DNA from 3 places in the Kurthia sp. 11kri321 genome. Region 2 is predicted to be linked to each of the others. Evidence: predicted binding sites of a transcription regulator. Region 2 holds the regulator's gene; each other region holds the start of a gene.
The links. Region 2 encodes CtsR, which represses protease genes until heat stress. Its sites were predicted from a motif close to ATGGTCAATAAAGGTCAAACA; they were not measured.
Positions count from the first base shown of each region.

Region 1 (4,295 bases), 660 kb from region 2:
CATGGTTGGGCAACAACTGTTAGATCAACAAACAACGACACAAACTGCAACAACACAAGATGCAGGACAACAACGAGGCCCTGGTGGTCAAGGTGGTCCAGAACAAGGAGATGCTAATGGTGGTCCACGCGGTGGCGGTGGATTTGGTGGATTCGGCGCAAACAGTGTGGCAGAAGCTGAACAAATTAAAGAACTAGATATCACATTGTCGCTACAAGAACTTGTAGAACTTGGTGGATTCGGTCTTGCGATTAGTTTCTTATCTGTCATTCTCGCATCTATTGGCATTATGCGCATGCAACCGAAAAAAATCTTAATTTCATAAGGAGGAATAGTAGATGTTACAAGTAGAAAATTTAAATTATTGGTATCAATCGAAGTCAGAACCACTTTATGAAGACTTAAATCTGACATTTGATGAAGGAAAATTATACGGTATTTTAGGATCGAGTGGCTCGGGTAAAACGACATTTTTATCGCTAATTGCAGGACTGGATACACCAAAATCAGGTGATATTTATTACGAAGGGAAGTCATTAAAAAAGATTGGTTTAACACGTTATCGTAATGAATGTGTATCGATTGTCTTTCAGTCGTATAATCTACTACCTTATTTATCGGCACTTGATAATATAACAGCAGCACTTGAAATTACGCATTCAAAAAAAGCGAATCGTAAAGAATATGCACTCGAGATGTTGCAAAAAGTAGGAATTGACACTGAAATGGCGAAGAAGAATGTCCAACATTTATCAGGTGGACAGCAACAGCGTGTTGCGATTGTGCGCGCCATGTGTTGTGATGCGCGACTTGTTGTAGCAGACGAGCCGACAGGTAATTTAGACAAACAAAATTCACTCGAAATTATTCGTCTGTTTAAACAACTAGCACATGAACAAAATAAATGTGTCATTGTCATTACACATGAAAAAGAGATTGCAGAACAATGTGATACGGTTCTAGAGTTAAAATCTAAGAAAATGCATGTGATTAAAAGTAGTTAATTTATGAAACATATAATTAGAATATAGCTAATCGAAATATAGTAAATAAAGAAGACCATGCAAAAAAAAGCAGTGGTCTTCTTTTCATGTCTAATTAATACGACATAAAAATTCGACACACTGCTCACATTCACAAAACTGCTGTAAATAATCTAAACGATGGATTGTAAGGTAGCCATTTTCTTCTGATATGACTTTTTCTTTTTTGAATTCTTGTAATAAGCGGTTTACAACTTCACGACTTGTTGCACAAAGACTTGCTAGTTCACTATGTGTAAATTTTTCACTAATTTGAATCGATTTGTCTGTTTTCTTTTCGCCATATGAATTCGCTAAACGAATGAGTGTAGAGGAGAGTGCGCCTTTTTTTCCATATAGCAGTAAGTCGCGTAATTTAGTTTGTTCACGCATTCTTTGGATTTGAATCCATGTGAGACATTCTCGTAGTGCTGCAAGGTTTTCGGATAATTCATGTTCTAATTGTTCTTTCGAAATTGCAAAAACGGTACAACAATCTAAAACTTTTGCTGAAAGTGGGTATGTAATAAGTGGGATGAATAAAATACTTTCACCAATACAATCATTTTTCGTCGCAATGCAAAGTGTTAATTCTTTACCACCAACGCTCTCTTTTGTAATAGCAATACGACCTTTTTCCACAAAATAAAGATGTGTTGCCGCTTCACCTGTAGTACAAATATGTTGATGACGAACGAAATGATGTTTTGTACCATGTGCTTTAAAAATCTGCTGGACGATTTGGGGGACTGCATCAAACAAGATTAAAACACCTCCATAATTAACTGGTTTTTATTTTAACATAAATAGTAAATGGTACAAAAAATATGAAAGTCAAAAAAGGTCAAACATATTACTTGAGTTTTTGAAATGAAGTCGATATAATAAAATTAATCAATAGTCAAAGATGGTCAAACAGGAGGGGAAAATAATGCAAATGAATCAAATGAACCAAGAAGAAGAAAATCCGCTAGAGAAGTACGGACGTAATCTAGTAGAGGCTGTTAAAGAAGGTAAGATGGACCCTGTTATTGGACGTGACCAAGAAATTCGTGATGTCATTCGTATTTTATCTCGAAAAACAAAAAATAATCCCGTTCTAATCGGTGAACCAGGTGTAGGTAAAACAGCGATTGTTGAAGGTCTAGCACAACGTATTGTAAAAAAAGACGTACCTGAAGGTTTAAAAGATAAACAAATATATGAACTTGATATGAGCGCATTAATTGCAGGCGCAAGTTATCGCGGACAGTTTGAAGAACGTCTACAAGGGGTTTTAAAACAAGTACGTGAAGCAGAAGGAAATATTATCTTATTCATCGACGAAATTCATACCATTGTCGGTGCAGGTAAAACAGAAGGTTCGATGGATGCAGGGAATATGTTAAAACCAATGTTAGCACGTGGTGAACTACATTGTATTGGTGCAACAACATTAGATGAATATCGTACAAATATCGAAAAAGACCCTGCACTTGAACGACGCTTCCAACAAGTGCTTGTACGCGAACCATCTGTAGAGGATACAATTTCCATTCTACGTGGTTTACGTGAACGTTTTGAATTACATCATGGTGTACGCATTCATGACCGTGCGATTGTGGCCGCGGCAGAATTATCAAATCGCTATATTACAGATCGTTTCCTACCAGATAAAGCGATTGATTTAGTCGATGAGGCGTGTGCGATGATTCGTACAGAAATCGACTCGATGCCATCTGAATTAGATGAGGTTACACGTCGACAAATGCAGTTGGAAATTGAAGAACAAGCATTGATGAAAGAAGACGACAATGCGAGTAAAAAACGTTTAGAGGCACTACGTGAAGAATTACAAGAATTAAAAGATTCATCACAATCGATGCGTGAACAATGGGAACGTGAAAAAAATGCGCTTCAAATTGTGCAAGAAAAACGTGAAAAACTCGACCAATATCGCCATGAATTAGAAGAAGCAGAGAATCAATATGACTTGAATAAAGCAGCGATTCTACGACATGGTAAAATTCCAGAGCTTGAAAAAGAGTTAGCGAATTTAGAAGAGGAAGTAGAAAGTACAGATAAGTTATTACGTGAAGATGTAACAGCAGAAGAAATTGCGAGTATTGTATCTCGCTGGACAGGTATTCCTGTAACGAAAATGTTAGAGGGAGAACGTGAAAAATTACTTCGTTTAAAAGATACACTACATGAGCGTGTAGTAGGTCAAGATGATGCAGTTCGTCTTGTTTCAGAAGCTGTATGGCGCGCACGTGCAGGTATCCAAGACCCGAATAAACCAATCGGTTCGTTCCTATTCTTAGGACCAACTGGTGTAGGTAAAACAGAACTTGCGAAAGCACTCGCAGCACAACTATTCGACTCAGAAGACCATTTTGTACGTATTGATATGTCGGAATACATGGAAAAACATAGTGTATCTCGACTTGTGGGTGCACCTCCAGGTTATATCGGTTATGAAGAAGGCGGTCAATTAACAGAGGCAGTTCGTCGTAATCCGTATTCGGTCATTCTATTAGATGAAATTGAAAAAGCACATCCAGATGTCGCAAACATTCTCCTTCAAATTTTAGATGATGGTCGTATTACAGATAGTCAAGGACGTATGGTGAACTTTACGAATACAGTTGTCATTATGACATCGAATATCGGTTCACACTATTTACTTGATTTACACAATACAGAAGGACATGCGGTGGAAGATTTAGTGATGGCAGAGTTGAAAAAACACTTTAAACCAGAACTATTAAACCGTCTAGATGATATCATCATGTTCCACGCATTAACAGATGAGCACTTCTACGAAATTACACGTAAGTACGTGAACCATCTCGTACAACGTGTAGCAGAACAAGAGATTAAATTAGTAGTTGGCGATGATGTTATTCATTGGATTGCGAAAGAAGGAGCAGATCCTGCATTCGGCGCAAGACCACTTCGTCGCTTCATCCAACGCCATGTAGAAACACCAGTCGCAAAAGAATTATTAAAAGGTGAAAAAGTACCTGGCGACACACTAACAGTTTATGTAGAAGACAATGAGATTAAAGTGAAATAAGATTTATTTTAGGAAGAGGAATCACATTTGATGTGGTTCCTTTTTATTTGCCCTATTTTTGATGAATGTAAGTAAAAAATAAAATTTTACTAATAAAATAAGTATTTCTTTAAATAACCCTTTTATCTATTTGTATTTTATGTTAATCTTTTACATGTTACATTTTTATCAAAAATATATTATTTATATTAAAATTATTGCGTACAAGTAAATGA
Region 1 covers NZ_CP013217.1:2,313,419-2,317,713, reverse strand. Annotated here, with positions in the region: gene ASO14_RS11715 (ABC transporter permease) at 1-325, shown strand, start outside; gene ASO14_RS11710 (ABC transporter ATP-binding protein) at 339-1,004, shown strand; gene ASO14_RS11705 (Crp/Fnr family transcriptional regulator) at 1,095-1,784, opposite strand; gene ASO14_RS11700 (ATP-dependent Clp protease ATP-binding subunit) at 1,960-4,080, shown strand.
Region 1: ASO14_RS11700 (ATP-dependent Clp protease ATP-binding subunit) is a predicted target of CtsR. The motif match lies at 1,853-1,873, and genes of this name have one in related genera.

Region 2 (4,295 bases):
CTTCTGCACCGCCCGCTCCAATCAATGTGTGTAACTCATCAATGAATAAGATAACGTTACCTGCTTGGCGAATTTCGTCCATCACTTTTTTCAAGCGATCTTCAAACTCACCACGATATTTTGTACCTGCAACTACCGTCCCCATATCAAGTGTCATAACACGCTTATCACGTAGGATTTCAGGCACTTCATTATTCACAATTTGTTGTGCTAATCCTTCTGCAATCGCTGTTTTACCAACACCCGGTTCACCGATAATAACAGGATTGTTTTTTGTACGACGAGATAACACTTCAATCACACGTGTAATTTCTTTACTACGTCCAATTACTGGATCTAAATTACCTTCACGCGCCATCTCTGTTAAATCACGCGCTAAGCTATCTAATGTTGGCGTATTTGCTGTCGGTGCAGCAGCGTTACCATTTTGACCTGCATCTGCACTACCAAGCAGTTGTAACACTTGTTGACGTGCTTTATTTAAGCTAACACCTGCATTATTTAATACACGTGCAGCAACACCTTCACCTTCACGAATAAGAGCTAATAAAATGTGCTCTGTTCCGATATATGAATGACCTAATTTACGAGATTCATCTACTGATAACTCAATGACTTTTTTAGCACGAGGTGTGTAATGAACGATTGGCCCAACATTTTTAGAACCTGTACCAACAAGTTCTTCAATGCCTTCTTCAATCATTTCAGGACTCACTTCAATAGCCTCAAGAGCTTTTGCAGCGATTCCGCCACCTTCTCGAATTAATCCAAGTAAGATGTGTTCTGTTCCAATCGCTTCATGCTTCATACGAACGGCTTCTTCTTGTGCTAATTGCAATACTTTTTGAGCTCTTTGTGTAAATCGATTAAACATCATATGAGTCCTCTCCTTCATCTTCCAATTTATGTTGGCATGCTTCGCCAATCATGTCGCGAATCAATGTCGCGCGGTACACATCTCGCTCATTTGGCTTCAATGTTGTACCTGTATATTGTTGTAAGAAGCCCGGTTGCATAATCAGCATACATTTATTTAAAACTTCATTTGGAATTCTTTGTATGATACCTAAATCTATACCCAAACGCACGTTAGATAAACAATTCGCAGCTTCTGTACTCGATAGGATTCGAGCTGTTTGTAAGACTCCTAGCGAGCGATGCAAACGATCTGAAATTGCAATCGGCGCATGTTCTAACATCGCCTTTCTAGCTTCTACTTCTTTTGCAACAACTTGTTCTACAATTGTTTCTAATTCTTGAATGATTTCTTCTTCTGATTTGCCAAGTGTTACTTGATTTGAAATTTGATAATAATTCCCTACAGCTTCGGTTCCTTCACCATAGATTCCACGTACGATTAAACCGAGTCGTGGCATCATATTGATTAAGGCACGAACTTGATTCGTCATCGTAAGAGCTGGTAAGTGCATCATGACGGAAGCACGTAACCCTGTTCCTACATTCGTCGGACAAGTAGTCATATAACCAAATTGTTCATCAAATGCATAGTTCACTTGTTTTTCAATGCAATCATCAATTTCATTTGCTTTTAGTAAAGATTTTTTAAGATTAAGTCCTGGTTCTAAACATTGAATACGAATGTGGTCTTCTTCGTTAATCATGACGCTAATTGATTCATCTTCAGATACGAGAATCGAACCAATCCGTTCTTTTTTCGCAAGTTGCGGACTAATTAAATGCTTCTCTACTAAAATTTGTTTTTGCAAAGAAGGTCTTTGCCCCAAATCAAAATGATAGAGTGGTGTTTGAAGTGTTTCACAATCGAGTAAAGCACTGCTCACTTGACGATCAACAGCCATCGCTTCTTCTTCACTAAAGGCACGTGGGAAACGATACGCGGACATGTTACGCGCTAAACGAATACGTGTACTCATGACAATATCACCGTGCTCACCATCGCCAGCCATCCAACTAATATTGTCACCTTTTAGAAAATGATCAATTTTCATCGTTCGCTGCACCACCTTGCGTTAACTGTTTTTCAAGTTGCTTTACCTCATCTCGAAGTTTTGCTGCTTCTTCAAACTCTTCTTGCTCTACAGCTGATTTCATCTTCTGACGTAATACTTCAATCTCTTTTTTAATTTGATATGTTTTATTTAATCCGCCCGGTATCTTACCAGTATGTTCTGTTGCACCATTATGAAGTCTTTTAAATACTTCAGGCAAACGTTCATAAAAAGCATGATAACAATTTGGACAATTAAATTTACCTTCTTTTAAAAACTGTTGGTACGTCATACCACACGTCTCGCATTGCTGCTTTTCTTGCGGTGGTTGTTTTGACTGAGGTGCGTTGGATGACCATGTTGGAATACCAAACCAGTCCGAAAAGATTTGTTCGATTGTCACAGGCTTTACTTCTTCATCTATATGCAAATAATCTTGTTGCCCACTGCAAACTTCGCAGTAGTGTTTTACGACTTCTTCATTATTTTTTGTCATCGTAATGGTGACAGTAGCTGGACGTTGTTTACAGTTTTCACAGATCATCCTCTATACACCTTCTTTTAAGATTCTTTTTCATACTTCAGTGCTACTAGCATTGCTTGTAAAATACGAGAGCGGAGCTGATCACGATATGGTAAATCAATCGCAATGACTTCTCGGTCCATAGCAGTAAGAATGAGCTTTGCCTCACGTTTTGTAATTGCTTGCTCTTCAGTTAAGCGATGTACAATATCCTCTGCAGCCGTTTGCGAGATTTGATAATTGATTTGAGATAGAATATCGTCTAACAGTTCTGTTTTCGAGTTCGTACGTACACGTAAAATGCGAATATACCCCCCACCTCCACGTTTACTTTCGACGATATAACCTCTCTCTACTGTGAATCTTGTATTGATGACGTAATTTATTTGCGACGGTACACATTGGAAGCGGTCTGCAATCTCACTTCGTTTAATCTCAATGTGTCCATTACCGCCCATTTCAATAATTTCTTTCAAATACGCCTCAATAATATTCGACATATTCTTCATGTCGAGTCCCCACCTCCTTTAATCAAGCTGACTTTGACTATCTTTGACTATATTATAAATAAATTGTTTTATAAATTGCAATAAAAATGCTCGTTCCTTTTTTGTTTTATAAAAAAACAGACATCCTAACCATTACAATTAGAATATCTGTCTATTTATGATTATTTAACCCAGCGTCCAACGATTGGATAATTCCAATACTCACCTTGCAATGCACGAATAATCCCGATAATTGGAACAATGAACCCCATTAATCCAAAGACGATTAAAAACGGAATTCCAATTAACACATACGAGAATACAACTGAAATACCAATAAGAATTGACATAACAATTTGGAATAACAATGCTTGTAGTGATAAACTTTTCACTCTCGAATCATCAATTAAGAGCATAAAGAGTAATGGAAGTAGAATCGGTAAATAATATGCACTTGAGTGTAGTACAACTTTAATCCATTTATTGTCTTGTTCCATCTAAAACACGCTCCTTTTCTTTCTTATATATACGCATGAACAGTGTCATCCGTTTCATTTTATTTTTGTGATGATGTGACAAAAAAATTTAATTATGGGAAGATATAGAGTAAATAGATCGTGAAGAGGTGACAAAATGATTTACACTCTAGGCCTTACAAAAGACCAGCAGCTCGTGGAAAACTTCCCTTTAGAACATATTAAAGAAGATCGTTTCGATTGGTTTTGGGTTGATTTTTCAGAACCTACTGCAAAAGAAAATTTATTACTGCATACTTTTTTCCAATTTCATCCCCTAGCTGTAGAAGATGCCTTGATGCGTTTACAGCGTCCAAAAATAGATTACTATGATGATTATTATTTCACTGTTGTCCATAAATTAAACCCAAAAGAACTAACATCTGAGGAGATTAGTCTATTTATTTCTTCTAAATTTGTCGTCTCATATCATCAATTCCCTGTTCACGAATTTGAAATCGTCAAACGTGAATTAGAAAGTCATCCGAATCGCTGGGATCGCGGTACATTTTTCATCATGTATCAAACAATCGATAAAATTGTCGATGAGTTTTTCCCCCTTGTTTTTACTATTGAAGATCGACTTAATACCATTGAAGATCAGTTAGATTATAAAAATAGCGTAGACTTAATGAACGATGTATTCGATCTCCGCAATGATTTACTCCATATAAGAAGAACGGTTCTCCCAATGCGTGATTTGTTATATCGGATTTTAAATTCAAACCGCCTAAATTTAACACAAAAAGAAAAAGCCTATTTTAGTGATGTACACGACCATCTCGTGAAATTGACTGAA
Region 2 covers NZ_CP013217.1:6,796-11,090, reverse strand. Annotated here, with positions in the region: gene ASO14_RS00060 (ATP-dependent Clp protease ATP-binding subunit) at 1-877, opposite strand, end outside; gene ASO14_RS00055 (protein-arginine kinase McsB) at 867-1,970, opposite strand; gene ASO14_RS00050 (UvrB/UvrC motif-containing protein) at 1,960-2,514, opposite strand; gene ASO14_RS00045 (CtsR family transcriptional regulator) at 2,532-3,002, opposite strand; gene ASO14_RS00040 (DUF4870 domain-containing protein) at 3,164-3,478, opposite strand; gene corA (magnesium/cobalt transporter CorA) at 3,615-4,295, shown strand, end outside.

Region 3 (4,295 bases), 560 kb from region 2:
ATTTTAGATCAGTTAAAAGGATTTAGAAGTTGTTTAGAATCCGATATACCCGAATCTTGCATTGAGTACACGGACTGTCTAATAGAAGAATTCTCGATGGAAAAACCGCGTTACTATATTATTGGAACGATTGCGTATCAATTTTACAATAGCTTCCGCGATTCAAAGCACGCACTTGAAACAATTGAAATCGCCAATGAGATTTGGAAAGTCACACGCGCAAATAAAGGCAGTATCCTTAAAAAATAAGAGGCTTGGGAGCAATTCCCAAACCTCTTTTTTATGAATTCTTTTTTGAAAATAAATTCGCTGTTTTTAGGGCAATCCGAACCGCCTTACGATTCAATGTACCTTCTAAATGTTTTGTGCGTACTTGATGGCTTTTCACCTGACTTTTCAACTTTACAATACGTTCATTTTTTTGTTCTAATACATTACTCATGACCGTCTCAAAGCGCTCTCCCATCTCAGCTGCCGAGCAATGAATAAAGCTTTTTACTGGTGGAAGTAATTGAATTTCTTGTAGCTGTTTATCGAGTGGCGCTTCCACTAAATCAAGGTCTTGTTCATAAATATGTGGAATTCCATTATGGTTTAAGAAATGAATAAAACGATTAAAATTCTCTTCATGTACATGCTCACAACGATGGAAGTCACTCTTTTCAATTAAGTCCATAATCTGTGTTTGCTCTGTTAATTCGTTCCCAGCCACATAATTTAAAGCATGGTAATCTGTTAACTCACGCATACGCCCATCTTTTGGAATAATTAAGCTCGGTGTCCCAGCAATTGTCGCTGTAATGTTCCCATGCAATCGAGCACCAAAACTAAAGTCAGCTTCACCTATAAAATCAATCCATGATTTAGCGTTCAAGAAATAACGCACACGATCTTGGACATACAGTTCATCTGTTGTCTTCCCTTGATAATGTAGCTTCGGCTTTTCAAGATTAGGACCGCCTAAATAAATCATTTTTAATTCTTTATACCACTGCGGAATAAAATAATGATGTTTGAATTCATTTTTACTTCGATCAATAAATTCTAGAACATGATTTGGAGAAAGTTTAGATGAGTTAATGGTAACAATGGAATTCTCATTAATTTCTGTATCGCGTATACGTAAATGACGCCCATTTGCATACATTGACGGACAACCAATAATGACATGGTCAATCCCCTCTTTAAATCCTAAATGTGTTAGGTAACGTGATGTGAATTCTCCACGTACACCAATCATAGCTGAACGTTTTAATACTGCTTTAACGAAATCGACAACTGCTGCATCATATGGATTCTGTTTTGTGAAGTCTGGCTCGAAGTCAATGCGTACACCAACACCAATGACGTACACAGGTATTGTCAAACGATTAATTAATTTCGTATAAGATTTTAATGTATTTTCAAAGTCTGGTCGGAAGGCATCTGCTAATGGAATGAAATATGCATCATAATTCTCGTTAATATAAGGCGCATCTGCTGGATTTACACGATAGTAGTCAGGTACAAATTCAACATCTTCTGTCATCAATGTGCGATAAATGCTATATGCATAGATTAAGTTTCCTACATTTCCTCCAATTGAATTGTTGGCAATGATTTTAGCAGCATCAAACACATCTGTTGGTAACATACCGCTACGAATTAAATATTTTTTCATCAACCATTAAACTCCCTTCTATGTATCTACTTTAGTATCCTCTTATGTTATATTACCTTTTCCAAAGGTTATTTACCTCTTTTAACCCTTTTTATTCATTAAATGTAATTTAACTGTTATATTTTTCATAATATTGTCACTTGATTTTTGTTTATATATCACTTTAAAGGGAATTTGTACAAAAGAAAAAGCTGTATGTTGTCATGTTTATGACTTCATACAACTTGTATATGCCCCAGGAGGGAATCGAACCCCCAGCCTAAGAACCGGAATCTTATGTTTTATCCATTAAACTACTGAGGCGTATGACTATTATTATACAAATATAAAGTGCAATTGACAACTTGATTTAGACTTTGCAATATTTAACACAATATATTTGACCTTTTTTGACTATGCAATGTACAATAAGAGTACAGCTGATTCTAATCAGTAACTAGATTGAACGGAGGAGAATTAAATGAACTTAATTCCTACAGTAATCGAAACAACAAACCGCGGAGAGCGTGCATACGATATTTATTCTCGTCTTTTAAAAGACCGTATTATCATGCTTGGTAGCGCAATTGATGATAACGTTGCAAACGCAATCGTATCACAATTATTATTCTTAGAAGCAGAAGATCCAGAGAAGGATATCTTCTTATACATCAACTCACCAGGTGGTTCAGTAACAGCTGGTATGGCAATCTACGATACAATGCAATTCATCAAACCAGATGTACAAACAATCTGTATCGGTATGGCTGCTTCAATGGGTTCATTCCTATTAACAGCTGGTGCAAAAGGTAAGCGTTTCGCATTACCAAACGCTGAAATCATGATTCACCAACCATTAGGTGGCGCACAAGGTCAAGCGACTGAAATCGAAATCGCTGCTCGCCACATCTTAAAAACACGTGAAAAACTAAACAAAATTCTTGCAGAGCGTACAGGTCAACCTGTCGAAGTAATTGAAAAAGATACAGATCGTGATAACTTCATGTCTGCTGAAGAAGCATTAAACTACGGTTTAATCGATAAAATCATGACAAACAACGAAACAAAATAATGTATGCAAAAGAGGTGAAGGGTTTAAAACCCCTCACCTCTTTTTTGTTTATAAATTAAGCGTGTACAACATTACGTAATTCATTCAACTCATAAAAAGATACACCTGATTTTGAACCGACATTACCTGCTTTTAACGCTTTACCGAATAAAATTTTTGGTTGAACTGCTTGTCCATTTAATTGTGCGTTCGCTTTAAATACATCTACATCTTCTGTTGGTAATGGTTGTACATCTGTATAACCTAATTGACCCAGAATATTTTTTACTTGGAAATCGCGTGCAAGTTCAAAGTCGATTAACTCTGAAATTCCTAAGTCTACTATTTGTTCTGGTTGACCTTCTGTTTGTACATGTGCAACGATTGTAATTTCCATCATGAATGCCTCCTAAATTGCTTCATATATACTTATTTTAGCACTGACATTTTATTTATCAAGGTAAACAAAAAGCGGATTGTCGCTTATTTTGAAACAATTCAACATGAAATAGCACACACTTACGAAAAATAAGTTAAATAATGCACACTATTTTTCACCATATAAAAACAGGAATCGCCATCATGACGATTCCTGTCTATTTAAGCTCTACGCACTCTTTTTACGTCCACGCGCAAATACAACAAGACTTGCTCCAAGTAATGCAATACCCGCTAATGTGTATAATAAGAAGTCGCTTGAACCTGTTTGTGGTAGTTTACCATCTTTGCCAACTTCAGCTGTTACATGCTCACCTTTTGATACGAAATCGTATTCACCTGGTGGTAAGTCTGCGCTAATGTTACCGTCTTGATCAACTGTTACATCACTCGCCACTAAGTTACCATCTTTATCATATACATCATAATGGTCGCCTGGTTTAACACCTGGTTTTGACGGTTTAGAAGAATTTGTATTCTCCTCCGTATCGCCACCTGTGACTACTCCTGGTTTCGATGGTTTTTCTGGCGTTGTTGGTTTATTTGGTTTTCCTGGTTCTGTTGGTTCTTCTGTTTCACCATCTGTAACTGGCGCTTTAAAATCAATCGTTACATTACAACTTGTCATCGTTACAGTTTTTGTTTCTTTTCCAACTGTCACTTTGACTTGATACTCTTTTGTTGCATATTTCGGATCAATTTTCGCATTTCCCTTTGCATCTGTTGTTACGGTTTCAATTAATTTTGTAGAATCCGCGAAAGAATAGATACCGAATAATGCATAACATACATCTTTAAAATAAAAAATACGAGATAGCATCGCTGCTACCTCGTATTTTTACTAATCTTCTGATTCGATCATTGCACGTAAACCGGCGATTGCCTCTTGCTCGTCTTTTCCGTCTGCAAACAGTGTAATCTCTGTTCCATGTGCAACAGCTAAACTCATAATCCCCATGATACTCTTCGCATTTACTTTGCGCGTACCTTTTTGTAAGAATACATCCGCATGGTAGCGGTTTGCTTCTTGTACAAAAAGAGCGGCTTGTCTTGCTTGAAGACCAGATTTGAGTTTAACCTCCACCTGCTGCTCTACCATTACTTACTTCCTCCTTATGTTATGGCAATTGCCGTCAAATTTATCTTATTTCTTCTATTATACATCAT
Region 3 covers NZ_CP013217.1:565,664-569,958, reverse strand. Annotated here, with positions in the region: gene ASO14_RS02985 (TetR/AcrR family transcriptional regulator) at 1-249, shown strand, start outside; gene ASO14_RS02980 (polysaccharide pyruvyl transferase family protein) at 281-1,660, opposite strand; tRNA gene ASO14_RS02975 (tRNA-Arg) at 1,892-1,963, opposite strand; gene clpP (ATP-dependent Clp endopeptidase proteolytic subunit ClpP) at 2,121-2,711, shown strand; gene ASO14_RS02965 (hypothetical protein) at 2,767-3,087, opposite strand; gene ASO14_RS02960 (LPXTG cell wall anchor domain-containing protein) at 3,298-3,948, opposite strand; gene ASO14_RS02955 (HPr family phosphocarrier protein) at 3,970-4,227, opposite strand; gene whiA (DNA-binding protein WhiA) at 4,292-4,295, opposite strand, start outside.
Region 3: clpP (ATP-dependent Clp endopeptidase proteolytic subunit ClpP) is a predicted target of CtsR. The motif match lies at 2,037-2,057, and genes of this name have one in related genera.